Regions from separate parts of the Micromonospora cremea genome, predicted to be linked through region 2. Evidence: predicted binding sites of a transcription regulator. Region 2 holds the regulator's gene; the other holds the start of a gene.

Region 1 (14,518 bases), 600 kb from region 2:
GCCCGGCAACGTATTGCGCACCGCGCACGGTCCACAAGACCGGCGGAGTGTCAAGTTTGTTGGGAGCGATAACAATTCAGCAACGCGACTGTCACTCCCCGGTCATCCAGGGGAGATGACCATGAGCGGCAGCTGTCAGCGGGTCTGCAGCGCTGCCGTGCGCGCCTCGGTGAGCGCCACGAGATCGGCCGCGGTCATTTCGAGTTGCAGACCCCGCCGGCCAGCGGAGACATAGATCGTCGGCAGGTCCAGCGCGGATTCGTCCAGCACGGTGGGCAGTCGCCGGCGCTGCCCGAGCGGGCTGATCCCGCCCCGCACGTAGCCGGTCGCCCGCTCGGCGACCGCCCGCTCGGCCAGCGCCGCCCGCTTGCCACCGACCGCCGCCGCGAGCGCCTTGAGGTCGAGCTCGCCGGTCACCGGGACGACCGCGACGGTGAGCGCGCCGTCGACCTCGGTCACCAGCGACTTGAACACCCGCTCCGGGGGCACGCCGAGCGCCGCCGCCACCAGCGCGCCGTAGTTCGGCGTGTCCGGCGCCACCCGGTACGGGTGGGTGCGATGCGCGATCCCGCGCTTGACCAGCAGTGCCGTTGCCGGAGTGCCCTGTCCCGCCACGTGAGCGAACCTAGTCGACCGGCTGGCAGATCAGAACCGTCGGTGCCCCGGCGACCCGGGTGAGCACCAGGCTCGCCGCCGCGTCACCGGTCAGTCGCAGGTCCCGCCGGAGCTGCTCCGGGGTGAGCGCGGAACCCCGCTTGAGGATCTCCACCCGGCCCACCCGGCGGTCCCGCAGCAGGGTCCGCAGGCGCTTGAGCGAGAACGGGAGCACGTCGGTCACCTCCAGGCAGCGCGCGTACGGGGTGCGGGTCGGCTGGTCGGCGTAGAGGTAGGCGATGCTCGGGTCGCCGAGGGTGGCGTCCAGCTCGCCGGCCAGCTCGGCGACCAGGTGCGCGCGGACCACCGCCGCATCCGGGTCGTACAGGTAGCGGCGCACCGGGCCGACCGGAGCCTCGGCGGCGCCCGAGCCGGTGAGCTGGTGGCGGGGGTCTCGTCGCCGCCCGCTCCCTGCCGGTAGAGCGTGGCGCGGCGGGGCACCTCCGCCAGCTCGCCGCACCAGAGCGCGGCCTCGACCAGGTCGCCATCCACGCCCACCCACTCCGCCTCCGCGCCGGCCGGGATGAGCGCGTGATCCAATCCCGGCGCCACCTTGACGACGGTGCGCGGCACCCGCTCGGCGAGCCCGGTGACGAAGTCCCACGGCGGCGAGTAGGCGCGCGGATCGAAGATCCGCCGCCCGGTCCCGGCCCGGCGTCGGGCCGGGTCGCAGAAGACCCCGTCGACCCGGGAGACGTCGAACGTGGTGGCGTCGCCGCACTTGACCGTGAACAGCTCGGCCAGCCCGGCCGCGTCAGCGTTGGCGGCGGCCATCGCGGCGGTCACCGGGTCGGCCTCCACCCCGTACACCCGGATGCCGGCGCGGGCGGCGGCGAGCGCGTCGGCGCCGAGGCCGCAGCCGAGGTCGGCCAGGGTGCGCACGCCGGCATCGCGCAGCCGGGCGGCACGGCGGTCGGCGACCACCCGGCGGGTGGCCTGCTCCAGCCCGGCGCGGGTGAGGAACATCCCGGCGGCGGCCGGGCCGAACTTGCCGACCGCCCGGTGGCGCAGCTCGGCCTGGGTCAGTGCCGCCGAGGCCAGCGCCGGCGGCACACCGGTCGCGCGCAGGGCCGACGCCGCGGCCAGCGGGTCACCGCCGGCCAGCCCGGCCGCCGCCGCGAGCGCGGCCGACCCCTCGGGGGTACGCAGGGCCGTCAGCTGGTCGAGATCCACCCGGTCATTCTCCCGGGCCGGCCGGGCTGCCCGGACAGTGGTGTCAGTCGGTGGGCGTAGCGGCGACGAACGCCCGCCAGCTCGCCGGGGTGAAGGTGAGCACCGGCCCGGTCGGGTCCTTGCTGTCGCGCACGGCGACCACGCCGGGCAGGTTGTCGGCGACCTCGACGCAGGCGCCACCGTTGTTGGTGCTGCGGGAGGACTTGCGCCAGGTGGCGTGGGTCAGGCCCATGTCTGCACCACTTCCTCGAGCAGCCGGGCGGACTGCCGGCATGGCAGCGCCTCGCCGGTCACAGGCTCCCAGCGCCGCTCCAGGGCGGCAACGTCGTTCGGGCTGTCCACGGTCGGCCCCCGGAGCTGGTTGTCCAGGTGGACCAGCTCGGCCCCACTCTGGAGCCGGGCCAGGATGAAGGGGCCGTGGAGCCCGATGTACCAGGGGGCGTCGGCCGGCACGACCCGGACCTGCACGTTCGGTGCGGTGCCCACGGCCAGCAGATGCTGTAGCTGCTCGCGCATGATCTCCCGATCGCCGAGTTGCCGGCGCAGCGTGTGCTCCTCCAGCACCGCCACGAGGTGCGGACGCGGCTCGGCGGTCAGCAGGGCCTGGCGGGCGAGCCGGGCCACCACCCGCGTCTCCACCTCGTCGGCGGTCAGCTCGCCGAGCACACCGAGCATCGCCCGCGCGTGCCCCTCGGGCTGGAGCAGGCCGGGAATCACCGTCGGGTCGTACCAGCGCAGCGCCGCCGCCTCCCGCTCGTTCTCGTCCCACGGGCGGAACCAGTCGGGCGCGGCGTGGAAGCGGATCAGCTCCAGCATGCCGGTGAAGAGACCGCCGGTATCCAGGGTCGAGTCGATGCGGGCGACGTAGTCCGGCTTGACCGGGCTCTGCCCGGTCTCGACCGCACTCACGTACGACGATGAGTAGTTGATCAGCTTGCCCAGCTCCTCCTGGCTGAGCCCGCGCGCCTGGCGTGCGCGGCGTAGCTGTTCGTGCAGGAACGTCAGTGTCGGTATCCGGGACACTCGGCTCGCCTTTCCGCAGCTCTGGTGGTGGCAACCGACGGTAGGGAGATGGCCACTCCGTGACGAGGTGCTCCCGGCGTGTTGCGGTAACGACTGGCGGAACTGTGGCGACACGGCGGGCGGTGCGTTGGCACTCTCCTTGACGGAGTGCTAGCCACGGAATAACCTGCGATTAGCACTCTCACCCCGAGGGTGCCAGCTCCCGGGTCTCACGACTCGGGTGCAACGCCAGGCGGACCGGCACCCGCGACGACGGCCCCGCCCGGTGGCATGTGGCAGATTGACGCTGGCCGGCCCCGCCGGTCAGCAACGAAACCAGTACCCCAGGAGGGTATGCCCGTGACTACCGCGACCAAGGTTGCGATCAAGCCGCTCGAGGACCGGATCGTGGTCCAGGCGAACGAGGCTGAGACCACCACGGCGTCGGGCATCGTGATCCCCGACACCGCCAAGGAGAAGCCGCAGGAGGGCACCGTCCTCGCTGTCGGCCCGGGCCGGATCGACGACAACGGCAACCGTGTGCCGCTCGACGTCAAGGTCGGCGACACCGTTCTCTACTCGAAGTACGGCGGCACCGAGGTCAAGTACGCCGGCGAGGAGTACCTGGTGCTCTCCGCCCGCGACGTCCTCGCGGTCATCGAGAAGTAAGCAACCGATCAGTGTCATTGCCCCGGTCCGGCTCGCCGGGCCGGGGCAGTGGCGCTTCGAAGGGACATTCATGGCGAAGATCCTGAGCTTCTCGGACGACGCCCGGCACCTGCTGGAGCACGGTGTCAACGCCCTCGCTGACGCGGTCAAGGTCACCCTCGGCCCGCGCGGGCGCAACGTCGTCCTGGACAAGAAATTCGGTGCGCCGACGATCACCAACGATGGTGTGACCATCGCCAAGGAGATCGAGCTCACCAATCCCTACGAGAACCTCGGCGCGCAGCTGGTCAAGGAGGTGGCGACCAAGACCAACGACGTCGCCGGCGACGGGACCACCACCGCGACCGTGCTGGCCCAGGCCATGGTCCGCGAGGGCCTGCGCAACGTGACCGCCGGGACCAACCCGGCCGGGCTCAAGCGCGGCATCGACGCGGCGGCCACCAAGATCTCTGAGGCGCTGCTCGGCCGGGCCGCGGAGGTCACCGGCAAGGAGTCGATCGCGAACGTGGCGACGATCTCCGCGCAGGACTCCACCATCGGCGAGCTGATCGCCGAGGCGATGGAGCGGGTCGGCCGCGACGGCGTCATCACCGTCGAGGAAGGCTCCGCGCTCACCACCGAGCTGGACGTGACCGAGGGTCTCCAGTTCGACAAGGGCTTCATCTCGCCGAACTTCGTCACCGACCTGGAGGGTCAGGAGTCCGTCCTCGAGGACGCGTACGTCCTGGTCACCACCCAGAAGATCTCGGCGATCGAGGAGCTGCTGCCGCTGCTGGAGAAGGTCTTGCAGAACAGCAAGCCCCTGCTGATCATCGCCGAGGACGTGGACGGCCAGGCGCTCTCCACCCTGGTGGTCAACTCGCTGCGCAAGACCCTCAAGGTCTGCGCGGTCAAGGCCCCGGGCTTCGGTGACCGGCGCAAGGCGATGCTCCAGGACATCGCGATCTCCACGGGCGCCGAGCTGGTCGCCCCGGAGTTGGGCTACAAGCTCGACCAGGTTGGCCTGGAGGTGCTCGGCACCGCCCGCCGCGTCGTGGTCGACAAGGAGAACACCACGATCGTCGACGGTGGCGGCCAGAAGGCCGACGTCGCCGACCGGGTGGCTCAGATCCGCAAGGAGATCGAGGCCTCCGACTCCGACTGGGACCGGGAGAAGCTGGCCGAGCGGCTGGCGAAGCTCTCCGGTGGCATCGCCGTGATCAAGGTGGGCGCGGCGACCGAGGTCGAGATGAAGGAGCGCAAGCACCGCATCGAGGACGCCATCGCGGCGACCAAGGCTGCGGTCGAGGAGGGCACCGTGCCCGGCGGCGGCGCCGCCCTGGTGCAGATCCTTCCGGTGCTCGACGACGACCTGGGCTTCACCGGTGACGAGAAGGTCGGCGTCTCGATCGTGCGCAAGTCGCTGGTCGAGCCGCTGCGCTGGATCGCGCAGAACGCCGGCCATGACGGCTACGTCGTGACCCAGAAGGTCGCCGACATGCAGTGGGGCAACGGCCTCGACGCCGCCGCCGGCGAGTACGTCGACCTGGTCAAGGCCGGCATCATCGACCCGGTGAAGGTGACCCGCAACGCGGTCACCAACGCCGCCTCGATCGCCGGCCTGCTGCTCACCACGGAGAGCCTCGTGGTGGAGAAGCCGGAGCAGGCCGAGCCGGCCGCAGCCGGTGGGCACGGCCACGGTCACGGCCACCAGCACGGCCCGGGCTTCTGACCCGGTAGCGGTAACGTCCCGGGGCGCACCGTCGTACGGCGGTGTGCCCCGGTCCGTCTTCGGCTCATTACCGAACCCTGACGTGGTTGGCGACCCGGCGAGTTGATCGCGCACACTGGGCCGATGAGCACCACGTCGCGGCGGTACGCCGCGCTGGCCGGAGTCACCGCCGCCGCCATCGCGATCGGGATCGCGGAACCGGTGGCGGTGCTGACCGGGCCCCGGTCGGCGCCGCTGGTCGCGGTCGGCGGGGTGGTCGTCGACGCCGTCCCGGAGTCGCTGAAGCAGCTCGCCATCGACATCTTCGGCACCGCCGACAAGATCGCCCTCCTGGTCGGCACCGCGCTGCTGCTGGGCGCGTTCGCCGCGCTGCTCGGGATGCTGGCGGCGCGCCGGTTGGCCCTCGGCCTGACCGGGATCGCGGCGTTCGCCGCCGTCGGTGCGGCCGCCGCGCTGACCCGTTCCGGCGCGGACGCCGCCGACGCGCTGCCGTCGCTGGCCGGCGGCGGTCTCGGCGCCCTGGTGCTCTGGATGTTCATCGCCGGTCCGCTGGAGCTGGACCCCTGGCCCTGGTCCCCGCCGACGCCGATCGCACCCCGCGACGAGGCACCGCAGGCGCCGGTGTCGCCGGCCGGCCCGATGACGTCGGACCACCTCCCGGTGCCGGTGACCCCAGCCGCGCCGCCGGAGCCGGACGTGCCGAGCGGGCGGGCGCCCGGCGAGGGCGTCGAGCCGGAGTCACGGCGGCGGTTCCTAACCGGTGCCGGAGTGCTGCTCGGCACGGCCGCGGTGGCCGGTCTCGGCGGGCGCTGGCTGGCCGGGTGGCGCGGAGTGTCCGCCGCCCGGGAGGCGATCCGCCTGCCCGCGCCGGTCGCCCCCGCACCGGCCCTGCCGGCCGGCGCGGACCTCTCGATGGCCCAGCTCGCGCCGTACGTCACCCCGAACTTCGGGTTCTACCGGATCGACACCGCGCTGGTGGTGCCGCAGGTGGACCCGGCGACCTGGCGGCTGCGGATCCACGGGCGGGTCCGTACCGAGCGCACCTACAGCTACGCCGACCTGCTGGCCCGGCCGCTGGTCGAGCGGTACATCACGCTGGCCTGCGTCTCCAACGAGGTGGGCGGGGACCTGATCGGCAACGCCCGCTGGCTCGGCGTACCCCTGCGCGAGCTGCTGGACGAGGTCGAGCCGGAGGAGGACGCCGACCAGGTCGTCGGCCGGTCGGTCGACGGCTGGACGTGTGGCACCCCCACCGCCCTGCTGCGCGACGGGCGGAACGCGCTACTGGCGATCGGCATGAACGGCGAGCCGCTGCCGGTCGAGCACGGCTTCCCGGTCCGGGTGGTGGTGCCCGGCCTCTACGGCTACGTGTCCGCCTGCAAGTGGGTCACCGAGCTGGAGCTGACCCGGTTCGCCGACTTCGACGCGTACTGGGTGCCGCGGGGCTGGTCGGCCCAGGGGCCGATCAAGACACAGTCGCGGATCGACGCGCCCCGGGCGCGCAACCGGCTGACCACCGGCCCGATCACCGTGGCCGGGGTGGCGTGGGCGCAGCATCGGGGCATCCGCCGGGTCGAGGTACGCGTCGACGGCGGGCCCTGGCAGGAGGCGGAACTGGCCCCGACGGTGTCGGTGGACACCTGGGTCCAGTGGTCGTGGCGCTGGGACGCCACGCCGGGCGAGCACCGGCTCCAGGTCCGGGCTACCGACGAGACCGGCGAGACCCAGACCGAGCGCGCCCAGGGCGTCGTCCCGGACGGCGCGACCGGCTGGCACACCGTCACCGTCACCGTCCGCTGATTGCGGTCGCATGCTGGCGAACCGGGGTCAACCGGTCACCGATCCTCGCTAACCTCAGCCGGTGGAGGCAGGGCGTGGCGGTAGGCGCTCCCTGATCCATGGCTACGGCGTGGCGCGCCGGGCCAGCTGGCTGGAGCTCTTCTTCGACCTGGTGTTCGTGGTCGCGGTGCTCCGGCTCGGTCAGCGGCTGGTGGACGATCCGACGGCCCACGGAGTGCTGGTCTTCGCCGGTCTGATCAGCGCGATCTGGTGGTTGTGGTTCAGCTTCTCCTATTTCGCCGATCTCTTCGACGACGACCGTCCGCCGAGCCGCCTGGCGCAGCTGACCGCGATGCTCGGGGTCCTCGCGTTGGCAGCTTCCCTCCCCGGTGAGGCCGCTGCGAACGCCAGCCGCTTCGCGGTGATCTACGCGCTGCTGCTGGCGCTGCTCACCGCGATGTACGCGGTCGTGGGCTGGCTCGATGTCGAGGCACGGGAATTCTGCTGGTGGAACGCCGCCGGCTTCCTGGCCGCCGCCGGGCTCTGGTGCGGCTCGCTCCTGGTGTCCCCACCCGTGCAGTACGGCATCTGGGGCGTCGCACTCGTCGTCAACGCCGCGATCGCCGGGCCACTGGCCTACGCCGTGGTGCGCCGGGCGCCGACGCAGAAGTCCCACATGCCCGAGCGGTTCGGTCTCTTCACCATCGTCGTGCTGGGTGAGGCGGTCCTGGCGGTCGCCAACGGGATCGACGCCACGGGGTGGCGGGGTGTCTCGGTGGCGATCGGGATCGGCGGTTTCGTCATCGCCAGCGGGGTGTGGTGGGTGTATTTCATCGCCACCTTCGACAGCGAGGCGGGAAACAGGGTGCTGCGCGCCGGGCGGCAGGCGGTGGTCCGAAGCTACTTCTACGCGTACGGTCACCTGCTGGTCTACGCGGCGATCGTGACCGCCGGTGTCGCCGTCGAACTGGCGGCGGAGGAGGCGGCCCACCGAGGGCCCGGACATGACGTGGCGGGGCGGCTGCTGGGCGGCAGTCAGCTGGCCATGATCGTCGGCTGCGTCATCATCTACCGGGGAATCAGCCTGTCGGTCGGCCGCCCGGTGGCGCTGGCTCAGGCCGGGGTGGGACTCGTCGCGCTGGTGGTCGCGCTGGGGGGACTGCCGCCGCTGGTGGCGGTGTGGCTCACTGCGGCGGCCTGGGTGGTGCTGGCAGTCGTCGAACAACGTGCCGCGTCGGGCCGGTCTCGCTGACGGCCTTACCGCTGTGCTGCCGGGACCGCTGATCACGCACGGGTCGGCCCAACTCGGCTGGCCGCGGCCCGCCCCACGGCTGGAGCACCGTGGAGCGGGCCGCGAGGTGGTGCCGGGCATCTCAGACGGCGATGCGTCCACCGTCGACGGGCAGCACCGCGCCGTGCACGAAGCTGGACCGCTCGGTGGCCAGGAAGGCGACCGCCTCGGCGATCTCCTCGGCCGAGCCCGGCCGGCCGGCCGGTGCCATGGTGGCCAGCTGGTCAAGGTTGTCGCCCATGCCGGCGGTGCCCTCGGTGCGCGTCGGGCCGGGGCTGACCGCGTTCACCCGGACGCCCTGAGGTCCGTACTCGGCGGCCCAGGACTTGGTGAGCAGGACCAGCGCGGCCTTGCTCGACCCGTAGAGGCTCATCCCCGCCTGACCGAACTCGGCGACCATGGTCGTCAGGTTGATGATCGCGCCGTGGCCGCGCTTCGCCATCTCCGGCGCGAGTTCGGCGACCAGGAAGTACGGGGCCTTCACGTTCAGCGCGAACACCGAGTCGAAGTCCTGCTCGGTGGTCTGCTCAGTGGGACCGAACGGGTAGATACCGGCGTTGTTGACCAGTACGTCCACCTGCCCGACCAGCTCCCTGGTCCGCGCGGCCAGGGACCGGGCCGACGCCTCGTCCCGCAGGTCGGCGACCAGGAAGTCCGCCTGACCGCCCGCCGCACGGATCTCCCGGACCACGTCGCCGCCCCGGGTCTCGTCCCGCCCGGAGATCACCACGTGGGCGCCGAGCGTGGCCAGCGCCATCGCCGTCGCCCGGCCGATGCCGCTGTTGCCGCCGGTCACCAGCGCCGACTTTCCTCGAAGGTCTGTCATCGTTATCTCCACCCACATTCAGTTCCGCCGATCGGCGGCTTCGGTCGGGGCTGTCCCGACCAGTGAGTGCAAGTCGTCCAGGGGCTCAGCGTTTCCCATCGCCCTCTGCGGGCTGCTTATGGCCGCCATAAGCACCGCGGTCGTGCGGCTGCCGGAGCTACTCCGGGCCCCGCAACTCCAGCGCGGCGATGAAATAGCCGAGGTCCCGCCGGTGGGAGTCGGCCGGCCAGGCCGCCCAGGTACGCCGGACCAGGGGATTCCCGACCAGCAGTGACCAGATGACCGGATCGGGAATCGGTGGTGACCAGTTGGGTGGCGCCAACGCGAAGGCCGCGCCGGCGGTCACCGCGGCGAGCTTCACCGCGGCGATGAGTTCCTGTCCTTCCGGCGCGGCCGGTCCGAGATCGAGCCCGTGGCTGCGCAGGATCGCGGTGAGTTCGTCGTACCAGGCGGGGCTTCCGGAGCGGGGGAAGCCCACCCAGCTCAGCCCGGCCAGTGCGTCCAGGCGGATCCCGTCGGGCCCGGCGATCTTCGCGGCGTGTTCGGCGGTCAGCAGCACACCCAGTCGTTCCTCGACGACCAGCACAGCGTCCAGGTCCGGGCCGATCGGCCGTTCCCGGACCAGTCCGACGTCGATGTCGCCAGCCCGCAGTGCGGCGACCTGTGCCGCGGTGGACATGTGGCGGACCTGCACCCGGGTGCCCGGGTACGCCGCGGCGAGGTCCGCCAGCGGCTGGGAGAGCAGGTCGGTGGGGAGTTCCAGCGGAATCCCGAGCCTGAGCACGCGGTCGCCGACGGACGTGTGCCGGGCGACGGCGGCGACCGCCTGGTCGTGCCGGGCGAGCACCGCGCGAGCCTCGTCGAGCAACGTCATGCCCGCCTCGGTGGCCTGCACTCCGGTGCTGCCACGAATCAGCAGCTGCACGCCGAGTTGTCGCTCCAACGCGTTCATGCTCTGCGACAGGGCGGGCTGGCTCACGTGCAGTCTGCGCGCGGCCGCGGACAGGCTCCCCTCCTCAGCGACCGCGACGAACGCCCGCATTTCCCGTATTTCCACCCGCTCATTCCACCACGCGGGGCGATACCCCTTTCGCGGCAAGCTCCCGGATGTCTGGATACGCGTCGCCGCCGCGCCCCGGTGACGGGGCGCGGCGGCGAGTGTCGGTGTCGCGCAGGTGGGACGGCTCAGGCGACGTTGCGCTGGGCCGGGACGGTGGACTTGTGCGGACGGCCCAGCCGGGCCTCCAGGCGGGCCACGTCGACCCGAGCCTGGCGGCGGTCCGCCAGGTCCTCCCAGCCGACGGCGAGCAGGCGCAGCCGCTCCGACTCGCTGAAGCCGCCCCACACGCCGTACGGCTCGCGGACCGACAACGCGTGCGCGGCGCACTCGGCGCGAACCGGGCAGGCGCGGCAGACGGTCTTGGCGGCGGACTCCCGACGCAGTCGGGAGGATCCCCGCTCACCGTCGGGGTGGAAGAACTGGGCGCTGTCCCGCCCTCGGCAGGCACCGAGCCGCTGCCAGTCCCAGAGATCGACGATGGGTCCGGGCAGTCTACGTACGTTCGACATCAGCACCCCTCCTCCCGCGCGGCACCGCGAGATCCTTGTGGCCGGCTTCCGGGCGGCGGGCCGCGCAGGCGCACCGTTCCCGGCCTGGATTTCTCGGTACCCGGACTGTCCCCGACTCACACGTCTGTGATCGAGAACGCCCCGGAAGTTGCGGCTTTTGCCCTATCTGTCGGAAAAGTTCGGAGGATTGCCGGGAACCCCCTCCCCAGCCGACCCCGTCATGGTCTGCTCGTTGGCGGAGAGGAGATCACAGTGCGTACCGTTCTTGTGTGCGTTCGGACACCACTCGCGGCCCAGCACCTGACTTCGGCCGCCGCGCGGCTGGGGCTGTCCGCGATCGTTCGTACCGCCGTCTCCGATCCCGAGGTGATGCTGCGGCTGGCCGAGCGGCCGGCCGACGTGGTGCTGGCCGACACGGCCCTCACCCGGCCGGACAGCGCGGGCTTCGTCCGCCGCGTCCTGGCCCGCGCGCCGCAGGCCGCGGTGGTGCTGCTCGGCGCCGAGGAGTCCGAGGCGGCGGCGGCCACCATCAGCGCCGGTGCCCGGGGCCTCATCCAGAATGCCGACCATGACCTGACCAGCGCAGTGGCCAAAGCCCTGCTGCTGCTCACCGCGCCCGGCCGGGCCTCCCGGCAACGGATCACCGACCCGGCCCGGGACACGGCGGCGGTCGGCGGGCGCTCCGCTCCCTCGCTTCGCGGCTCCGGCGAGCCCGGCTGGGGCGCCGCGCCCGGAGAGGGGCCGGCGGGTGTGCCGTCGGTGCCCGTGCAGCGGGGCGACGACGAGGTCGAATCGGCAGCCGGTGAGCCGGAAGCCGACCAGACCGACCCGCCCCGCCCCGCCCCGAGCACCCGGCCCGCCCGGGCGTCGATCGGGCTCACCGAGCGGGAGCTCCAGGTGCTGCTGGGGATGGCCGAGGGCAAGAGCAACGCGGAGATCGGCCGGGAGCTGTTCGTCTCGGAGGACACCGTCAAGACCCACGCCCGTCGGCTGTTCCGCAAGCTCGGTGCCCGGGACCGGGCACACGCGGTCGCCGCCGGGTTCCGCGCCGGCCTGGTCGCCTGATCCCGGCAAACCCCCCGGTTCGCATCCGCTCGCTGATCGTGCTCGATCCAGGATGTAGTGGCTTCCCGGAACAGGGAGGCCACTACTTCGTGGTTGCAGCACGATCGTGCCGGCCGGAACGCGGGGGCGGGACCGGGCGAGCGGGCGGGTCGGGTCAGTCGGCGGCGGCGGTGGGGGCGCCCGGTTCGTCCTCGGTGCCCTCGGTCAGGGTGTCGTGCACCCCGTCCGCGTACCCGCGGGCGTAGTCCCACGTCACGTAGTGATCCGGGTCCGGGTCGTACGCCGGCTCGTGCACCCGGGGCCGGCCCGAGTTGAGCAGGTGTCGCAGGTTGCCCCGGAGCAGGTCCCAGTCGAAGTAGTGCGGCTCCCGGCAGTCCTCGCACTCGATCACCAGCCCCCGGACCCCGATGGGCGCCAGCAGCGCCTGGTAGATCTCCAGGTCGGCGAGATCTTCCAGCACATCCTGCCGCTCGACGTCGGTCAGCGGATCCGGCGTCGCGTCGTCGCCCGGATCGTCCAGCCCCGCGGTCGGATCGGCCGGGTCGCCGTTGAACGGGTCGATGGGCTCGTCGTGCACCCCCTCACCGTAGACCCAAGACGGCGGGAGCGTCCGCCCCCGGCCCCGCGCCGGGCCGGCCCGCCACCGCAGGAGTCGCCCAGCTCACTGGGTACGATGGGGCGACGCGCCGGCATCATGGCGCGTTCCGGTGCCCGCCCGCGCCACCTCGCTGAAGCCCGTCCGAGCAGCTCAGGGGAGCAATCGTGGAAAATTCGCCCAGCACCGACCTTCCGGCCGGCGCCGAGCACGCCGAGCTGGGCGGCCACCTGCCCGAGCTGCCCGCCGGCTCGGCCCGGGTGGTTCCACTCGGGCTCACCTTCGACGACGTGCTGCTGCAGCCGGGCGAGTCGGACGTTGTTCCCAGCCGGGTCAACACCCGTACCCGCCTCACCCGCAGGATCGAACTGACCATCCCGCTGCTCTCCAGTGCCATGGACACCGTCACCGAGGCGCGGATGGCGATCGCCATGGCCCGCCAGGGCGGCATCGGCGTGCTGCACCGCAACCTCTCCCTGGAGGACCAGGCCCTCCAGGTCGACCTGGTCAAGCGCTCCGAGTCCGGCATGATCACCAATCCGGTGACCGCCAGCCCGAACGACACCCTGCGCGAGGTCGACGAGCTCTGCGGGCGGTACCGGATCTCCGGCGTGCCGGTGGTGGACGGCGAGGGCCAGCTCGTCGGCATCGTCACCAACCGCGACATGCGCTTCGTCTCCGAGCCGGACACCCCGGTGCACGAGATCATGACCCGCCCCCCGCTGGTCACCGCGCGGGTCGGGGTGAGCAAGGACGAGGCGCTGGACCTGCTGCGCCGGCACAAGGTCGAGAAGCTGCCGATCGTCGACGACTCGGGCCGGCTGCGCGGGCTGATCACCGTCAAGGACTTCACCAAGAGCGAGCAGTACCCCAACGCCACCAAGGACGACGCGGGCCGGCTGCGGGTGGCCGCCGCCGTGGGGGTCGGCGAGGACGCGTACAAGCGGGCCCGCACCCTGGTCGACGCGGGCGTGGACGTGCTGATCGTGGACACCGCCCACGGCCACCAGCGGGCCGTGCTGGACATGGTCCGTCAGCTCAAGAAGGACGTCGGCATCGACATCGTGGGCGGCAACGTGGCCACGTACGCCGGGGCGAAGGCACTGGTCGACGCCGGCGCCGACGGGATCAAGGTCGGTGTGGGTCCGGGCGCGATCTGCACCACCCGGATCGTCGCCGGGGTCGGCGTCCCGCAGATCACCGCGATCATGGAGGCGGCCCGGGCCGCCCGTCCGGCCGGCGTGCCGGTGATCGGCGACGGCGGCATCCAATACTCGGGCGACATCGCCAAGGCCCTGGTGGCCGGCGCCGACACGGTGATGCTCGGCAGCCTGCTGGCCGGCTGCGAGGAGAGCCCCGGCGAGCTGATCTTCATCAACGGCAAGCAGTACAAGGCGTACCGCGGGATGGGCTCGCTCGGCGCGATGCAGTCCCGGGGGCAGGCCAAGTCGTACTCGAAGGACCGGTACTTCCAGCAGGACGTGCTCGCCGAGGACAAGTTGGTCCCCGAGGGTGTCGAGGGCCAGGTGCCCTACCGGGGCCCCCTGTCCGCGGTCGCCCACCAGCTCACCGGCGGGCTGCGGGCCGCGATGGGGTACGTCGGCGCGGAGAGCATCCCCGAGCTGCACCGGCGTGGCCAGCTGATCCGGATCACGGCGGCCGGGCTCAAGGAGAGCCACCCGCACGACATCCAGATGACCGTCGAGGCGCCCAACTACCACTCCCGCTGACCATCCCCCAACAACCTGGAGTCCCCCATGCGTGACGTGGTCGAGATCGGGCTGGGCAAGACCGCGCAGCGCGGCTACCACCTGGACGACATCGCCATCGTGCCGAGCCGCCGGACCCGGGACGTCGACGACGTCTCGACCGCCTGGCAGCTGGACGCGTACCCGTTCGGCATCCCGTGCGTCGGGCACCCCTCCGACGCCACGATGAGCCCCGCGTCGGCCGTTCGGCTCGGTCAGCTCGGCGGCCTCGGCGTGCTCAACGTCGAGGGGCTGTGGACCCGCTACGAGAACCCGGCCAAGGTCCTGGAGGAGCTGGCCGGCCTCGACGAGGACGCACGCGCCACCAAGCGGCTCCAGGAGGTGTACGCCGAGCCGATCCGCCCCGACCTGATCGCCGAGCGGGTCCGTGAGCTGCGCGCCGGTGGCGGCACGGTGGCGGTGCGGGTCTCCCCGC
Region 2 (14,518 bases):
CGTCGGGAAAGGATGTTGAGGGTCAGGACGTCGGCGGGCCGCTCGGCGCTGCCCTGCTCGAGCATGCCGACGGTGCGCCGAACCGCGTCAGTGGTCAGGGTCTCGCCTTTCTCGATGAGTTCGAGCAGCTCAGTGAAGACCCGCTCGGCGAGGGCGTTGTCCGCGGGCGCACCGGTGATGGTGATCTCGTTGCCGCGAACGTGCACGTCACTGGTGACCGAGCGTTCGACGAGTCGCAGGATCTCGTCACCTGCGCCGAGCAGATTGACCATGATCTTCGAGTCGGGCACGGTGATCCTGGTCTGCACCCGGGGCGGGCCGGGAGGTGGGGTGCCAGTCATAGGTCGGGCCGAAGGGCCCTGCGCACCTGCTCTCGATCTCGGCGCCGGCCCTGCTGGCACGGCGTGCGGACGTTACCCCCATCGTATCCGTTCAACGCGGCCCGCATCGCGTCCATTTCCGCTGGCCGCGATCAACTCCCGGCCCGGAAGTCGTACCGCTCGAAGGTCTCCTGGTGGCGGGTGAAGCGGTACGTCGCCCAGTGCATCCGGACCACGGCGCCCGATTCGTCCCGAGTCAGCCGCAGCAGCTCGCCGGCCTCCCGACCGGAGACCGTGCGGAACACGTCCGGCCGGTCCGGCAGCGGGGCGAAGATCGCCGGTGGACGTCCCGCCGGGTCGCCCGCCCCACGTGCCCGCAGCGTGCCGTCGTGCCAGGAGAAGACGTACTCGAAACCCTCGCCCCACCAGCGGCCGAGCAGACCCCGCAGGGCTGCCGGAGCGGGTGCGCCGGGCCGCCACGGCTCGATCTCGGCCGGGTCGTGCTCGACCGCCGCGGCGAGCAGCCGGTGCGGCAGGTCGAACAGCTCCGCCGCCGTACCGGACGAGCCGAGCACCGCGGCGCCCATCGCGCCCGCCGTGCCGTCGCCGCCCCGCCGGCCGTACACCGCGGCCAGGAAACCGGGCATCGCCCCGTCGTGCCCCACGTGCACCACCCGCTCGCCCTGCGGCACCAGGATCAGCCCGAGCCCGAAGCCGGCGCCCCAGAGCGTTTCGTCGGTGGTGGTCACCGGCCAGCGCATCTCGTCCAGCGTGGCGGGGGCGAGCACCGCGCCCGCCGGGTCCAGCGCCGCCGGGTCGGCGAGGAACGCCGCCCAGCGGGCCATGTCGGTCGCGGTGCTCCAGAGCTGGGCGGCCGGGCCGACCGCGCCGAAGTCGGTCGGCGGCTCCGGGTGCGCCTCGTCGGAGTACGCGTCGACGAGGAACCCGGTGGCCGCCGCCGGCCCGGGAGTCACGGCGGTGTCGGTCAGCCCCAGCGGCGTCAGCACCCGCTCGGCGAGCACCTCCGCCCAACTGCCGCCGCGCAGCCGCGCGACCAGCTGGCCGAGCACGGCCAGGCCGAGGTTCGAGTAGTGGAAGCGGCGGGCCGGCGGCAGTACGCGCTCAGCCCGGTGCAGCTCGGCCACCAACTGCTCGGCGTCCGGCGCGCGCAGGCTGTCCCAGACGTCGCCGAACGGCTCGCGTTGCAGGCCACCGGTGTGCGACAGCAGCCGGCGGACGGTCAGCTCACCGTGCGCCGGCAGGTCCAGGTGCCTGCCCACCGGGTCGTCCAGGTCCAGCAGACCGTCGTCGCGGCACTGGAGGGTGAGCACCGCGGTGAAGGTCTTGGTGACCGAGCCGATCCGGAACTGGGTGCGCGACCCCAGCGGGCTGTCGGTGCCGGTACCGCCCACGGCGCAGCTCCAGAGCGGACGGTCGGCCCGGTGCAGCGCCGCCGACACCGCCGGCACCCGGGCATCGGCCTGCACCCGGCGGACCAGCCGGCCCAACCGCTCGTCCACGGTCCCGGTGGACACCGCCTCAGTGCTCACGCCAGGTCCCTGGCGAGCATCGGGCCGAGCGGCGCGCCACCGAGCAGGTGCGCGTGCGCGTGGAACACCTCCTGCCCGCCGTACGCGCCGGTGTTGAACATCAGCCGGAAACCGTCGCCGAGCAGGCCCTCGTCCTCGGCCACCGCGGCGGCCGTGGCCAGCACCTCCCCGGCCAGCGCCGGGTCACCCTGGGCGAGGGTGGCGACATCGGCGTAGTGCTCCTTCGGAATCACCACGACGTGCACCGGCGCCTTCGGGCCGATGTCGCGGAAGGCGAGCGTGGTGGCGGTCTCCCGGACCACGGTGGCCGGGATCTCCCCGGCGACGATGCGGCAGAACAGGCAATCGGATCCCATCGGGGCAGTGTAAGGAAGGGACCCTTGTTGACGCCTCCGGTAGAGGAAGGGTCCCTTCTCAACATCCGCGGCAGCTACGGCAGGATGGCCGCCATGACGGATCGGGCGGTACTGGTGACCGGGGCCTCGCGCGGGATCGGCCGGGCGGTGGCGAGGGCGTTCGCGGCCGGCGGCGACCGGGTGGCCATCCACCATCGCGACTCCGCGGACGCGGCCGAGGCGCTACGCGCCGAACTGCCCGGCGCGGGGCACGTCGTGGTCCGCGCCGACCTCACCGACCCGGACGCCGTCCGGGCCATGGTCGACCGGGCCGCCGACCTGCTCGGCGGCCTGGACGTGCTGGTCAACAACGCCGGGGTGTACGGCGAGCGGGACGACCCGCACCCGATCTTCGGCGCCTCCTACGAGCAGTGGCAGAAGCGCTGGCGGCAGGTGCTGGAGACCAACCTGACCGGCGCCGGCAACGTCACCTGGTGTGCCGCGCAGCACATGCGGGAGCGCGGCGGGCGGATCGTCAACGTCTCGTCCCGGGGCGCGTTCCGCGGCGAGCCGGCGCAGCCGGCGTACGGCGCCAGCAAGGCGGGACTGAACGCGCTGGGCCAGTCCCTCGCCGTGGCGCTCGCGCCGTACGGCATCGCGGTCGCCACCGTCGCGCCGGGCTTCGTCTCGACCGACATGACCACCGAGCACCTGCGCGGTGAGCAGGGCGCGGCGATCCGGGCGCAGAGCCCGTTCGACCGGGTGGGCCGGCCGGAGGAGATCGCCGCCGCGGTGCACTGGTTGGCCTCGCCACAGGCCGAGTGGGCCTCCGGCACCATCGTCGACCTCAACGGCGCCTCCTACCTCCGCAGCTAACCGCCCCACCCACCGCGACGCCGCCCGCCGCGCGCCGCGCCCCGCCCCTCTTCCCCGTCGATCTAGGGCGTTTCGTCGCTAGTGGATCTCCAACAACGGCGATATGCCCTAGATCAACGGGGACAGGAGGCGGGGAGGCGCGGCCGGGAGGCGGGGACCGGGGGCGGGGGGCGGGGGGTGCGGGCGCTTGGGCGGGGAGTTACCAGCGGTTGAGGCGGGTGGCGAGCACGCTGAGCGCCGCCACCCCGGCGGTGGAGGTGCGCAGCACTGCGGGCCCGAGCCGGACCGGCCGGCCGCCGGCCTCGCGGAAGGCGGTCAGCTCGGCCGGGGCGATGCCGCCCTCCGGGCCGACCACCAGGACGATCTCCCCGGCGGACGGCATCTCGGCGGTGGTCAGCCGCTCGTCGGCCTCCTCGTGCAGCACGAACGCGGCGGCGGCACCGGCGATCCGGCGGGCCACCGTGGCCGTCGACTCGTCCGGCGCCCCGGCCACCACCGGCAGCCAGGGGCGGCGGGCCTGCTTGGCCGCCTCCCGGGCCGTGGCCACCCACTTGTCCCGGGCCCGAACGCCCCGGTCGCCGCGCCACTGGGTCACCGAGCGCACCGCCGCCCAGGGCACGATCTCGTCCACCCCGACCTCGGTCATCGCCTGCACGGCCAGCTCGCCCCGGTCACCCTTGGCGATGCCCTGCACGACCGCCAGCCGGGGTACGGGCGCGTCCGCGTACCCCCGGGAGGTGACGGTGAGCTCCAGGCTGCCCCGGCCGACGGCGGTGACCTCGGCGGCGGCCGTGCCCCCCCGGCCATCGGCGAGCAGCAGCTCCTCGCCGACCCGCAGTCGCTGCACGGTGGCGGCGTGGTGCCCCTCGGGACCGTCGAGGGTCATCGTGTCGGCGGTGGGCAGCGACTCGACCAGGAACAGCGGGGCGGACACGATGATCAGGCTAGCCGCAGCGGCGGCGGCACGGACGGCGAGCCCGGGAGCCGGTCAGGCGTGGCCGTTGAACGCGTCGCGCATCCGGGAGAAGAAGCCGCCCTGCTTGGACAGCTCGGCGACCTCCTCGCCCCGGGTCTTGGCGAAGTCGCGCAGCATCTTCTCCTGGTCCGGGTCGAGCTTGGTCGGCGTCCGGACGTCCAGGTGCACGTAGAGGTCGCCCCGGCCGGTGCCGCGCAGGTGCGGCACACCCCGGGCGCGCAGCCGCAGCGTGCTGGCGGGCTGGGTGCCGGCCTTGACGTCGACCGTCTCCTCGCTGTCCAGGGTCTTGATGGTCAGCCGGGTGCCCAGCGCCGCCGCGGTCATCGGGACGGTGACCCGGCAGTGCAGGTCGTCGCCCTTGCGGGAGTACACGTCGTGCGGCCGCTCGTGGATCTCCACGTAGAGGTCACCGGCGGTGCCGCCACCCGGGCCAACTTCGCCCTGCTGGGCCAGCCGGATCCGCATGCCGTCCTCGACACCGGCGGGGATCTTGACGGTCAGCGAGCGACGGGTGCGCACCCGGCCGTCGCCGGCGCAGGTGGGGCAGGGGTGCGGGATGGTGGTGCCGTAGCCCTGGCAGACGGTGCACGGCCGGGCGGAGACCACCTGGCCGAGGAAGGTGCGCTGCACCGACTGCACCTCGCCCCGGCCGCCGCACGCCTCGCAGGTGGCCAGGTGGGTGCCGGCGGCCGTGCCGGCGCCGGAGCAGGTGGTGCAGAGCACCGCGGTGTCGACGGTGATCGGCGCCTCGACGCCGAACGCCGTCTCGTGCAGGTCCAGCTCCAGCCGCAGGATCGCGTCGGCGCCCGGCCGGGTACGCGGGCGCGGGCCGCGCACGCCACCCGCCGCGCCGCCGAAGAACGCGTCCATGATGTCCTGGAACCCGACGAACGGGCCGGCCCCGCCCGGACCGCCCGGGCCGCCGGCGCCGCCGCCCCCCGGAGCGAGCGGGTCGCCGCCCAGGTCGACGATCTGCCGCTTCCGGTCGTCCGAGAGCACCTCGTACGCGGCGTTGATGTCCTTGAACTTCTCCTGAGCCTCCGGGTCCGGATTGACGTCCGGGTGGAACTGGCGCGCCAGCTTGCGGTAGGCGCGCTTGATTTCGTCGTCGGAGGCTTCCCGGCTCACACCGAGGATGCCGTAGTAGTCCCTGGCCACTGCGTTCCGTGTCCTCATGTTCGTCTCGCGTTGCGCCGGTCGGCGGCCGCAGCCGGCCGTCGGCCCTGACTGGTCAGTTCTGGGCCAGCAGCTCGCCCACGTAGCGTGCCACGGCGCGCACCGTGGCGATGGTGCCGGGGTAGTCCATCCGGGTGGGCCCCAGCACGCCCAGGCCGCCCACGATGGTGGCGCCCGGGCCGTACCCGGTGCTGACCACCGAGGCGGCGCGCAGGTTGTCGAACTCGTTCTCGTCGCCGATCAGCACCCGGGTCGTGCTCGGCTCGGTCTCGCCGATGAGCTTGAGCAGCACGACCTCCTCCTCCAGCGCCTCGAGGATCGGCCGCAGCGAGCCCTGGAAGTCGAGCAGGCCGCCCCGGGTGAGGTTGGCGGTGCCGGCCAGCGCGATGCGTTCTTCGTGCCGCTCGACCAGCGTCTCCAGCAGCACGGTGGAGAGCGTGGTCATCGCCGGGCGCAGCTCGGACGGCGCCTCTTCGACCAGCGCCTGCACCAGCGGTGGAGTGTCGGACAGCCGGGCGCCGGCGAGCTTCTCGTTGACCAGTCGGCGCAGGTCGGTGACGTCGTCGGGGTGCACCGGCCCGGGCAGCTCGACCAACCGCTGCTCCACCCGACCGGTGTCGGCGATCATGACGAGCATCAGCCGGGTGGTGGAGATCGGCACCAGTTCCAGGTGGCGCACCGAGGAGCGGGCCAGGCTCGGGTACTGCACCACGGCCACCTGCCGGGTCAGTTGGGCGAGCAGCCGCACGGTGCGGTGCACCACGTCGTCGAGGTCGACCGCGCCGACCAGGAAGCGTTCGATGGCCCGGCGCTCGGCCGGGCTAAGCGGCTTGACCCGGGAGAGCCGGTCCACGAAGAGCCGGTAGCCGCGGTCGGTGGGCACCCGGCCGGCACTGGTGTGCGGCTGCCGGATGTAGCCCTCCTCCTCCAGCACGGCCATGTCGTTACGGACGGTGGCCGGGGAGACACCGAGCTGGTGCCGCTCGACCAGCGCCTTGCTGCCGACCGGCTCCTGCGTGGAGACGTAGTCCTCGACGATGGCGCGGAGCACGGCGAGCTTGCGGTCGTCGAGACCCATCCTCCGCACCTCCTGTCGCACGTCGGCCGCCGGCACGGTGGGGCCGGCGGGCCGTCCTGGCACTCGACTGTAACGAGTGCCAGTCTACGTCGGCGCGCCCGCCGGCGCGATGATCAAGGCCGTCGCTGTCCGTTCAGCCGGACCGGCCCGGCGGTGTCGCTCTGGTGCGGCGTTGCCACCGGCCCCTACCGTGACATCCATGACTGAACCACCTCGTCCTCCCGGTGCGGGAGACCCCGGCGATCAGCCGCCGGAGCCGACCTACCCGCCGGCCGCACCCGACCCGGCCTCCTCGGCCGAGCCACCCACCGCACCACTGTCCGGGGCACCCGGCCCGGGCGGCTATCCCCCGGCCGGTGGCTATCCGCCGCCCACCGGTGACCAACCGTCGTCGGGCGGCTACCCTCCGCCCGGTGGCTACCCGCCCCCCGGGGGCTATCCCCCTGGCGGCTATCCGACCGGCGGCGCCTACGCCGGCCCCGGCGGCGGCTACGCCAGCAACGAGGACAAGACCTGGGCGCTGGTCGCGCACTTCGGCGGCGCTGCCGGCGCGCTGATCAGCTTCGGCCCGCTGGGCTTCGTCGCCCCGCTCATCGCCTACCTGGCCCGCGGTCAGCAGTCGCCGACCGTCCGCGCGCACGCCCTGGCCGCGCTGAACTTCCAGATCCTCTGGTCGATCATCGCGTTCGTGCTGCTCTTCGTGAGCTGGTGCCTGCTCTTCCTGCCCAGCATCGCGGTGGTGGTGATCCAGATCCTGTTCGGGATCATCGCCGGCATGAAGGCCAACGAGGGTCAGCCCTACCGCTACCCGATGTCGGCCAGTTTCATCAAGTGACCCGGGTCGGCCGCTCCCCCGGCCGGCCCGGTGCACCTGCTCAGGGCAGCAGGTCGCGCACCACGGCGTCGGCGAGCAGGCGGCCGCGCAGGGTGAGCACCGCCCGGCCGGCCGTGTACTCCGGTGCGGCCAGCAGGCCGCCGGCCAGCGCCCGCTCGGCGCCGGCCCGGCCGGTGGCGTCGAGCACCGCCAGCGGCAGGCCGGTGGCGAGCCGCAGCCGGAGCATCACGTCCTCCATGTGCGCCTCGTCGGCGGTGAGCACCTCCCGGGCCAGGCCGGGCGACGCGCCGGCGGCCAGCCGCTGGGCGTACGCGGACGGGTGCTTGACGTTCCACCAGCGCACCCCGCCGACGTGGCTGTGCGCCCCGGGGCCCAGCCCCCACCAGTCGGCGCCGGTCCAGTAGAGCAGGTTGTGCCGGCACCGGGCCTCGTCGGTGCGGGCCCAGTTGGAGACCTCGTACCAGGAGTGGCCAGCCGCGTCGAGAGCGGCCTCCGCGGCCAGGTAGCGGTCCGCGGCGACGTCGTCGCTGGGGTACGGCAGCTCGCCCCGGCGCATCCGGGCGGCCAGCCGGGTGCCGTCCTCCACGATCAGGGCGTACGCGCTGACGTGGTCCACCCCGGCGGCCACCACCTGGTCCAGCGAGGCGGCGAAGTCCTCGGCCCGCTCCCCCGGGGTGCCGTAGATCAGGTCCAGGTTGACGTGCTCGAATCCGGCCTCGCGCGCCTCCAGGGCGGCGGCGGTGGCCCGGCCGGCGCTGTGCTTGCGGTCCAGGATCGCCAGCACCCCCGGGGAGGCGGACTGCATGCCGAGTGAGATCCGGGTGTAGCCGGCGGCCCGCAGCAGCTTCAGCGACTCCGGGGTGACCGATTCCGGGTTGGCCTCGGTGGTCACCTCGGCGTCGGCGGCCAGCCCCCAGGTGCGGTCGATGCCGTCGAGGATGCGGGCCAGGTCGTCGGCGGGGAGCAGGGTGGGCGTGCCACCGCCGACGAAGACCGTGTCGACCCGCGGCGGTGGGCTGTCGCCGAGCACCCGGGCGGCGAGCGCCAGCTCGGCCAGCACGGTGTCGGCGTACCCCTCACGGCTGGCGCCGCCGCCCAACTCGGCCGCCGTGTAGGTGTTGAAGTCGCAGTAGCCGCAGCGGCTGGCACAGAACGGCACGTGGACGTACACGCCGAAGCCGCGCGCGCCGACCGCGGTGGTGGCGGTGGCGGGCAGCGATCCGTCGGCGGGGACGGTCTCACCATCTGGAAGGACGCCGGGCATGGCCACTAGTGTGCCCGGCATGACCTCTCCCGACGTGCTCGTGCGGGTCTCCACGGCCCGCGGGGTGACCACCCTCACCCTGGACAGCCCGCACAACCGCAACGCGCTCTCCACCGGCCTGATGACCCAGCTGCTGGCCGGGCTGGCCGACGCGGTGGCGGACGACGCGGTCCGGGTGATCGTGCTCGACCACACCGGCCCGGTCTTCTGCTCGGGCGCGGACCTGAAGGAGACCGCCGCGGCGTACGCCAGCGGGATGGTGCCGGCCGGGATGCTGGGCGACGTGCTCGCCGCGCTCTGGGACTGCCCGAAGCCGGTGCTGGCCCGGGTCGCCGGTCCGGCGCGGGCCGGCGGGTTGGGCCTGATCGCCGCCGCCGACCTGGCCGTCTGCGCCGACGAGGCCACCTTCGCCTTCACCGAGGTGCGGATCGGGGTGATCCCGGCGGTGATCTCGGCGACCGTGCTGCCCCGCCTGCATCCGCGCGCCGCCGCCGAGCTGTACCTGACCGGGGACACCTTCGACGGCCGTCGGGCGGCCGAGATCGGCCTGGTCACCGCCGCCGTCCCGGCGGACGGGCTGGACGCGGAGGTACGCCGGTACTGCGATTCCCTGGTGCGCGGCGCCCCGGGTGCGCTGGCCGGCGCGAAGGAGTTACTGCGCCGACCGGGCACCGCCGAGCTGCGCGCTGAGCTGGCCCGGCTGTCCGCTCTGTCGACCGGCTACTTCCTCTCGGACGAGGGACGCGAGGGGGTCACCGCATTCCGGGAGAAACGACCGGCGCGCTGGGTGCCCGCTCTCGACGTCTGAGCGGTCCGGGTGGGGTTGCTGTTCGTGCCTCCTTTGCTCTGCTTCAACGGGCGCAACCTCGGTGTCCGGATAGCGGACGTTTGCGCCCCGATCGATGGGGTGACGCTCACGACAGGTGACGCCCGCAGGACGTACGGTGCTCGGCCATGGACCGGTAGACCTCGCACCGACGGCGCTCGTAGCGCGTAATGCCCGATTATTGTCGAATTGGGGCGGATGGAAGAGCGGTACGGGCAGGTGAGAGCACGGTAGGAGCGGGAACGCCGGCTGGTGCGGCCGGGCCGGCCAGGTCGAAACCGGTCGGACGACCCGGATTGGTCGCCGTGGGACGTACGCTTGTCGGACTGTCGATCTGGGGGTGTGGGTGCGAACTCGGGCAACCGTGGCGGGTGGACTGGTTCTCGTCCTCATCGCCGTGATCGCAGTCTGGCTCGTCGTTCGGCAGGTCGGGGACAAGCTGCGGCTGCCGCTGTCCTCGCGGACCTGCACGGTCCAGGCCGACGGCCGGGTCGCCCTGGACGCCGACCAGATGGCCAACGCGGCGACCATCGCGGCGATCGGCGCGCAGCGCGGAATGCCCGAGCGGGCCGTGGTGGTCGCGCTCGCCACGGCGTACCAGGAATCCGGGCTGCGCAACCTCGCCGACGGCGACCGTGACTCGGTCGGCCTCTTCCAGCAGCGCCCGAGCCAGGGCTGGGGCACCCCGAAGCAGATCCGCGACCCGCGCTACGCGGCGAACCGGTTCTACGCGGCGCTGAAGAAGGTGCGCGGCTGGGAGTCGATGCGGGTCACCGACGCCGCCCAGCGGGTGCAGCGCTCGGCGTTCCCCGAGGCGTACCAGAAGTGGGCCGACGACTCTGAGGTGCTCAGCCGGGCGCTGCTGGGCGACGCCACCGGCGCGGTCGCCTGCTCGGTGGGGCGTACCCCGGTGATGCGCGGCGCGGCGGCGGCCGCCCAGTTGACCCGCAACCTGGTGCTGGACTGGGGGGTGTCGAGCACCGATCCGGCGGACCAGACCGGGCTGGCGGTGACCGCGGGCGACCAGCGCGACGGCTGGCGGTACGCGCACTGGCTGGTCTCGCACGCACAGGACCACGGGGTGAAGCTGGTCCGCTTCGGCGGCCTGGAATGGACGGCCCGGGACGGCACCTGGGGGCGGGTGAACGGTGAGCAGGGCCCCACCGGTCAGGTGGTGGCCGAGGTGTTCGCCGAGGTGACGCCGCCCTGATCTCTTGACCGGCAGTCACCGCACAATCGGACAACGGCCCACAGACACCGCTATTAATCACGCAGATCTGACCGTCCGTGTTGGTTCCGCTGCACCCGGTCCAGCCGGGGTCAACCCGCCCCGCTGGCCCTCCCCAATGCCGAGGCATGCGCGTTACGATCGGCGACCTGTGCCACAAGATGGTTTCACCTCATGGGGAGGGGTACGACGCGGTGTTCGATTACGGCGACCGGACCGGCTACGAACCGATCAGCGACACTGACCGCAAGGAGTTCCACGAGCAGGGCTTCCTCCTGCTGCGCAACGTCCTGACCGAGGATCACCGGGCGGCGCTGGAGGCGGCGGTCGACCGCGTCTACGCGGAGGAACAGGCCAAGGGCAACACCAAGAAGGACGGCACCCTGCACCTGCTGGGCTTCCTGGAGCGCGACGAGCTCTTCGGTGAGCTGCTCACCCACCCGATCGCCTTCCCGTACATGTGGGGGCTGGCCGGCTGGAACATCTACACCCACCACAACCACCTGGACGTCACCCCGCCGGCGCTCGAGCCGGAGAAGCCGTACTGGGGCTGGCACCAGGACGGGTACCGCCAGAACTCCGACCCGGAGACGATGGACCCGAACCTGCCGCGGCCGATGTTCTCGCTCAAGGTCGCGTACGTGCTCTCCGACCTCTCCGAGACCGGTCGCGGCGCCACCAAGGTCATCCCGGGCAGCCACCTGTGGAACTCGCTGCCCCGGCCGAAGGACCTCAGCGTGCACAACCCGGACCCGGAGGGCACGGTGGAGATCACCGCCAACCCGGGCGACGCCTTCATCTTCGACCGCCGCCAGTGGCACTCCCGGTCGACGAACCTGTCGAGCATCACCCGCAAGATGCTCTTCGTCGGCTACACGTACCGGTGGATCCGTCCGCTGGACGAGCTGCACCCGGACCTGAACGGCGAGTGGTACCGCAACCGCACGCCGGTGCAGCGCCAGCTGATCGGTGAGGGCACCCACACCGCGAACTACTGGGGCATCAACTGGGACGGGTACGTCGACGACGAGATCCCGCTGCGCAAGGAACTCAAGGAGCGCGGCCTCCTGGACCGCAACATCCCCTGGCTCCGCTGACGTGAGGAAGGGCCCCTTGTCATCGCTTCCTGCATGACAAGGGGCCCTTTTTAACGCGAGGGCCCGTCCGGCGCCGGCCCGCCTGGCCAGCTAGCCGCGGGACGCGAGGCGCGGGTGTGATGCTTCGGCTAGCCGACAGTTGAATGGCACCGCACCGGGCAGGCCGTCGCCTGCCGGCTGCGGGAAGCTCACGCTGGCCGCCTGGGGCGGCACCACCGCCCACATCGAGGACGTCCTGGTGCGGTGAGCGCCGCGTCGGTGACTGGCACCGGCCGACCCCACCGGTGCGCCCGCTCGGCTGGTTGTGTCAGAGCCCCAGCCGGCGGCGGGCCTTCGCCCGGATCGACTCCGGCAGGTCGGGTGTCTCCAGCAGCCGGGGCAGCAGCTCCGGCTCCAGGCTCGTCGCCCGGAACACCTCGCCGATGGTCACCCCGTGCGCGGGCCGGTCCACCACTTCGACCGGGTCGCCCGGGCCCACCTCCCCCTCGCGGAGCACCCGCAGGTAGGCCCCGGGCAGTGCCCGGGCGGTGAACCGCTTGATCAGGTCCGGTACGCCCCAGAAGCCGGCGAAGGTGGTGCACGGGGTTCGGGGCTTGGTCACCTGGAGCAGAGCGGACCCGATCTGCCACTGCTCGCCGATCACCGCGCCGGTCACGTCGACCGCGTACGTGGTGAGGTTCTCGCCGAAGCCGCCGACCCGAACGTTCCGGCCCAGTTCGGTCGCCCACCAGGCGGCGTCCTCCTCCGCGTAGGCGTAGACCGCCTGGTCCTCGCCCCCGTGGTGGGCTCGCTCGCCGATGAAGTCACCGGCCACTCCGTCGACGCGGAACAACACCGGCGTGTCCACCGGCCGCTTGTCGATGCCGCTGCGACCGCTCGCGTCGCCGGCCCACTCGGCCTCGGTGACCACACCGAGGTTCACCGCTGCCACCCTGCCCGTCATGGCGGTCAGCCTAGCGGGGTCGACGGGGTGGGGGCGCTGCCAAGATCCTCTATCCGTACCGGGTGCGGTGTTCAGCCCTTGACGGCGCCGGCGACCAGGCCGGAGACCATCCGCCGCTGCACCAGCAGGAAGAAGATGATGACCGGCAGGGTGAACAGGGTGGAGGCGGCCATCACCGGGCCCCAGTTGGTGTCGTCCCGGCCGAAGAAGAAGGTCATGGCCACCGGCAGGGTGTACCGACCCTGGTCGTTGATGAACGTCAACGCGAAGATCAGCTCGTTCCAGGCGGTGATGAAGGAGAAGATGCTGGTGGCCACCAGACCGGGTGCGACCAGCGGAAACAGGATCCGGCGGAAGATCTGGGCCCGGCTGGCTCCGTCGATCGCCGCCGCCTCCTCCAGTTCCTTGGGCACCGCGGCGACGAAGCCGCGCAGCATCCAGACCGCGAACGGCAGCGAGAAGCCGAGGTACGTGAGGATCAGGCTGGGCAGGGTGTTGTAGAGCCCGAGCCGCTGGATCATCAGGAACAGCGGGATGACCAGCGCCTCCAGCGGGATCATCTGCACGATCAGCAGCATGATCAGGAAGCTGGTCCGCAGCCGGAACCGGAACCGGGCCACCGCGGTCGCGGCGAGCAGCGCCACCAGACCGCTGAGCACCACCGTCGCGACCGCAACCAGCGCGCTGTTGAGGAAGAAGTCGGCGAAGCTCACGCCGGGGATCAGGTTGCCGGTCAGGATCTCCCGGTAGTGCGCCAGCGTCGGGTGGGTCGGCACCGGCTGCGGGGTGGACGAGAAGATCTCCTTGCTCGGCTTCAGCGAGGTGGAGATCATCCAGTACACGGGGAACGCCGCGAAGAGCGCGACCAGCAGCCCGGCGCCGTTGAGGGCGATCTTCTTCACGACTCGTCCTCCTGCCTGAGCACCATCCGTACGTAGAAGCCGGTGACCACGAGCAGGATCAGAGTGAGGATCACCGCGATGGCCGCACCGAGGCCGTACTTCGGCGGCGGCGAGAACGCCTCCGCGTAGGAGTAGATGGAGAGCATGAACGTCGGCCGGTCCTGGGTGCCGCCGGCGAGCACGAACTGCTGGGTGAAGACCTTGAAGTCCCAGATGGTGGAGAGCACGATCAGGATGCCGAAGACCGGGCGCAGCAGCGGGAAGGTGATCTTCCAGAACGCCCGCCACGGCCCGGCGCCGTCCACCCGGGCAGCCTCGTGCAGCTCGCTCGGCACGCTCTTCAGGCCGGCGAGCACGCTGACCGCGATGAACGGGAACGAGTGCCAGACCACCACCAGGGTGAGGATGGCGAAGAAGAGCAGTGGCGAGTTGAACCAGCCGTAGCCGGTCCAGTCACTGTGGCCGAACAGGGCGTTGGAGAGGCCGTCCGGCAACGCGTTGAACAGCCAGGTGACCAGACCGCTGGTGTCGTCGAAGATCCACTTCCAGACGATCGTGCCGGTCAGCGCCGGGGTGGCCCAGGCGAGCATCACGCAGCTGGCCACGAAGGTGGCCATCTTGCGGCCGAGCCGGTTGAGCAGCAGCCCGACCAGGGTGCCGAGGACCATCGTGAGCAGCACGTTGGCCGCGGCGAACAGGACCGTGTTGCGCAGCACGGTCAGGAAGAACGGGTCGGAGAGGATGTCGGCGTAGTTGCCCAGCCCCACCCACGGCCACTCCCGGTCGCCGCGCAGTTGTCGGACGCTGTTCAACCGGTAGAAGGACATCACCACCACCTGGCCGAGAGGCCAGAGCAGCAGCACCCCGATGATCGCCAGTGCGGGCAGTAGCAGCAGGTACGGCAGGCGGTCGACCCGGCGGCGCCGCCGCGCGGGGGTCTCCCGCGCGGCGGCCGCCTCCGGCACCTCGGTCAGCGTGGTCACTTGGCGTTGAGGATGCTTTCCATCTCAGCGGCCGCGTCGGCGGTGGCCTTCTCGACCGTCTTCTGACCCTTCATGACCGAGCTGTTCATCGCCTGGGTCACCGTCTTGGTCCGGCTGACCTCCACCCAC

What was found. The regulator HrcA, encoded in region 2, represses chaperone genes, less so after heat shock. The targets are predictions, from matches to a motif close to GGTTNGCACNCTCNNNNNGAGNGTGCNAACC.
Region 1: a site for HrcA is predicted at 3,021-3,051, ahead of groES (co-chaperone GroES). Genes of this name have one in related genera too.

The regions. Positions count from the first base shown of each region.
Region 1 is NZ_FSQT01000002.1:1,298,535-1,313,052, reverse strand. Features, by position in the region: gene ybaK (Cys-tRNA(Pro) deacylase) at 136-615, opposite strand; partial or broken gene BUS84_RS19370 (THUMP-like domain-containing protein) at 626-1,827, opposite strand; gene BUS84_RS19365 (DUF397 domain-containing protein) at 1,871-2,059, opposite strand; gene BUS84_RS19360 (helix-turn-helix domain-containing protein) at 2,050-2,850, opposite strand; gene groES (co-chaperone GroES) at 3,184-3,498, shown strand; gene groL (chaperonin GroEL) at 3,569-5,209, shown strand; gene BUS84_RS19345 (molybdopterin-dependent oxidoreductase) at 5,333-7,009, shown strand; gene BUS84_RS19340 (low temperature requirement protein A) at 7,071-8,240, shown strand; gene BUS84_RS19335 (SDR family NAD(P)-dependent oxidoreductase) at 8,362-9,105, opposite strand; gene BUS84_RS19330 (LysR family transcriptional regulator) at 9,263-10,162, opposite strand; gene BUS84_RS19325 (WhiB family transcriptional regulator) at 10,291-10,674, opposite strand; gene BUS84_RS19320 (helix-turn-helix transcriptional regulator) at 10,927-11,739, shown strand; gene BUS84_RS19315 (DUF5319 domain-containing protein) at 11,894-12,316, opposite strand; gene guaB (IMP dehydrogenase) at 12,502-14,064, shown strand; gene BUS84_RS19305 (GuaB3 family IMP dehydrogenase-related protein) at 14,092-14,518, shown strand, end outside.
Region 2 is NZ_FSQT01000002.1:699,729-714,246, forward strand. Features, by position in the region: gene BUS84_RS16525 (PhoH family protein) at 1-341, opposite strand, end outside; gene BUS84_RS16530 (serine hydrolase domain-containing protein) at 473-1,870, opposite strand; gene BUS84_RS16535 (histidine triad nucleotide-binding protein) at 1,867-2,226, opposite strand; gene BUS84_RS16540 (SDR family NAD(P)-dependent oxidoreductase) at 2,320-3,081, shown strand; gene BUS84_RS16545 (16S rRNA (uracil(1498)-N(3))-methyltransferase) at 3,281-4,015, opposite strand; gene dnaJ (molecular chaperone DnaJ) at 4,070-5,215, opposite strand; gene hrcA (heat-inducible transcriptional repressor HrcA) at 5,289-6,311, opposite strand; gene BUS84_RS16560 (DUF4870 domain-containing protein) at 6,511-7,146, shown strand; gene hemW (radical SAM family heme chaperone HemW) at 7,187-8,410, opposite strand; gene BUS84_RS16570 (enoyl-CoA hydratase-related protein) at 8,430-9,218, shown strand; gene BUS84_RS16575 (hypothetical protein) at 9,577-10,446, shown strand; gene BUS84_RS16580 (phytanoyl-CoA dioxygenase family protein) at 10,593-11,561, shown strand; gene BUS84_RS16585 (MOSC domain-containing protein) at 11,869-12,504, opposite strand; gene BUS84_RS16590 (carbohydrate ABC transporter permease) at 12,576-13,406, opposite strand; gene BUS84_RS16595 (carbohydrate ABC transporter permease) at 13,403-14,389, opposite strand; gene BUS84_RS16600 (sugar ABC transporter substrate-binding protein) at 14,386-14,518, opposite strand, start outside.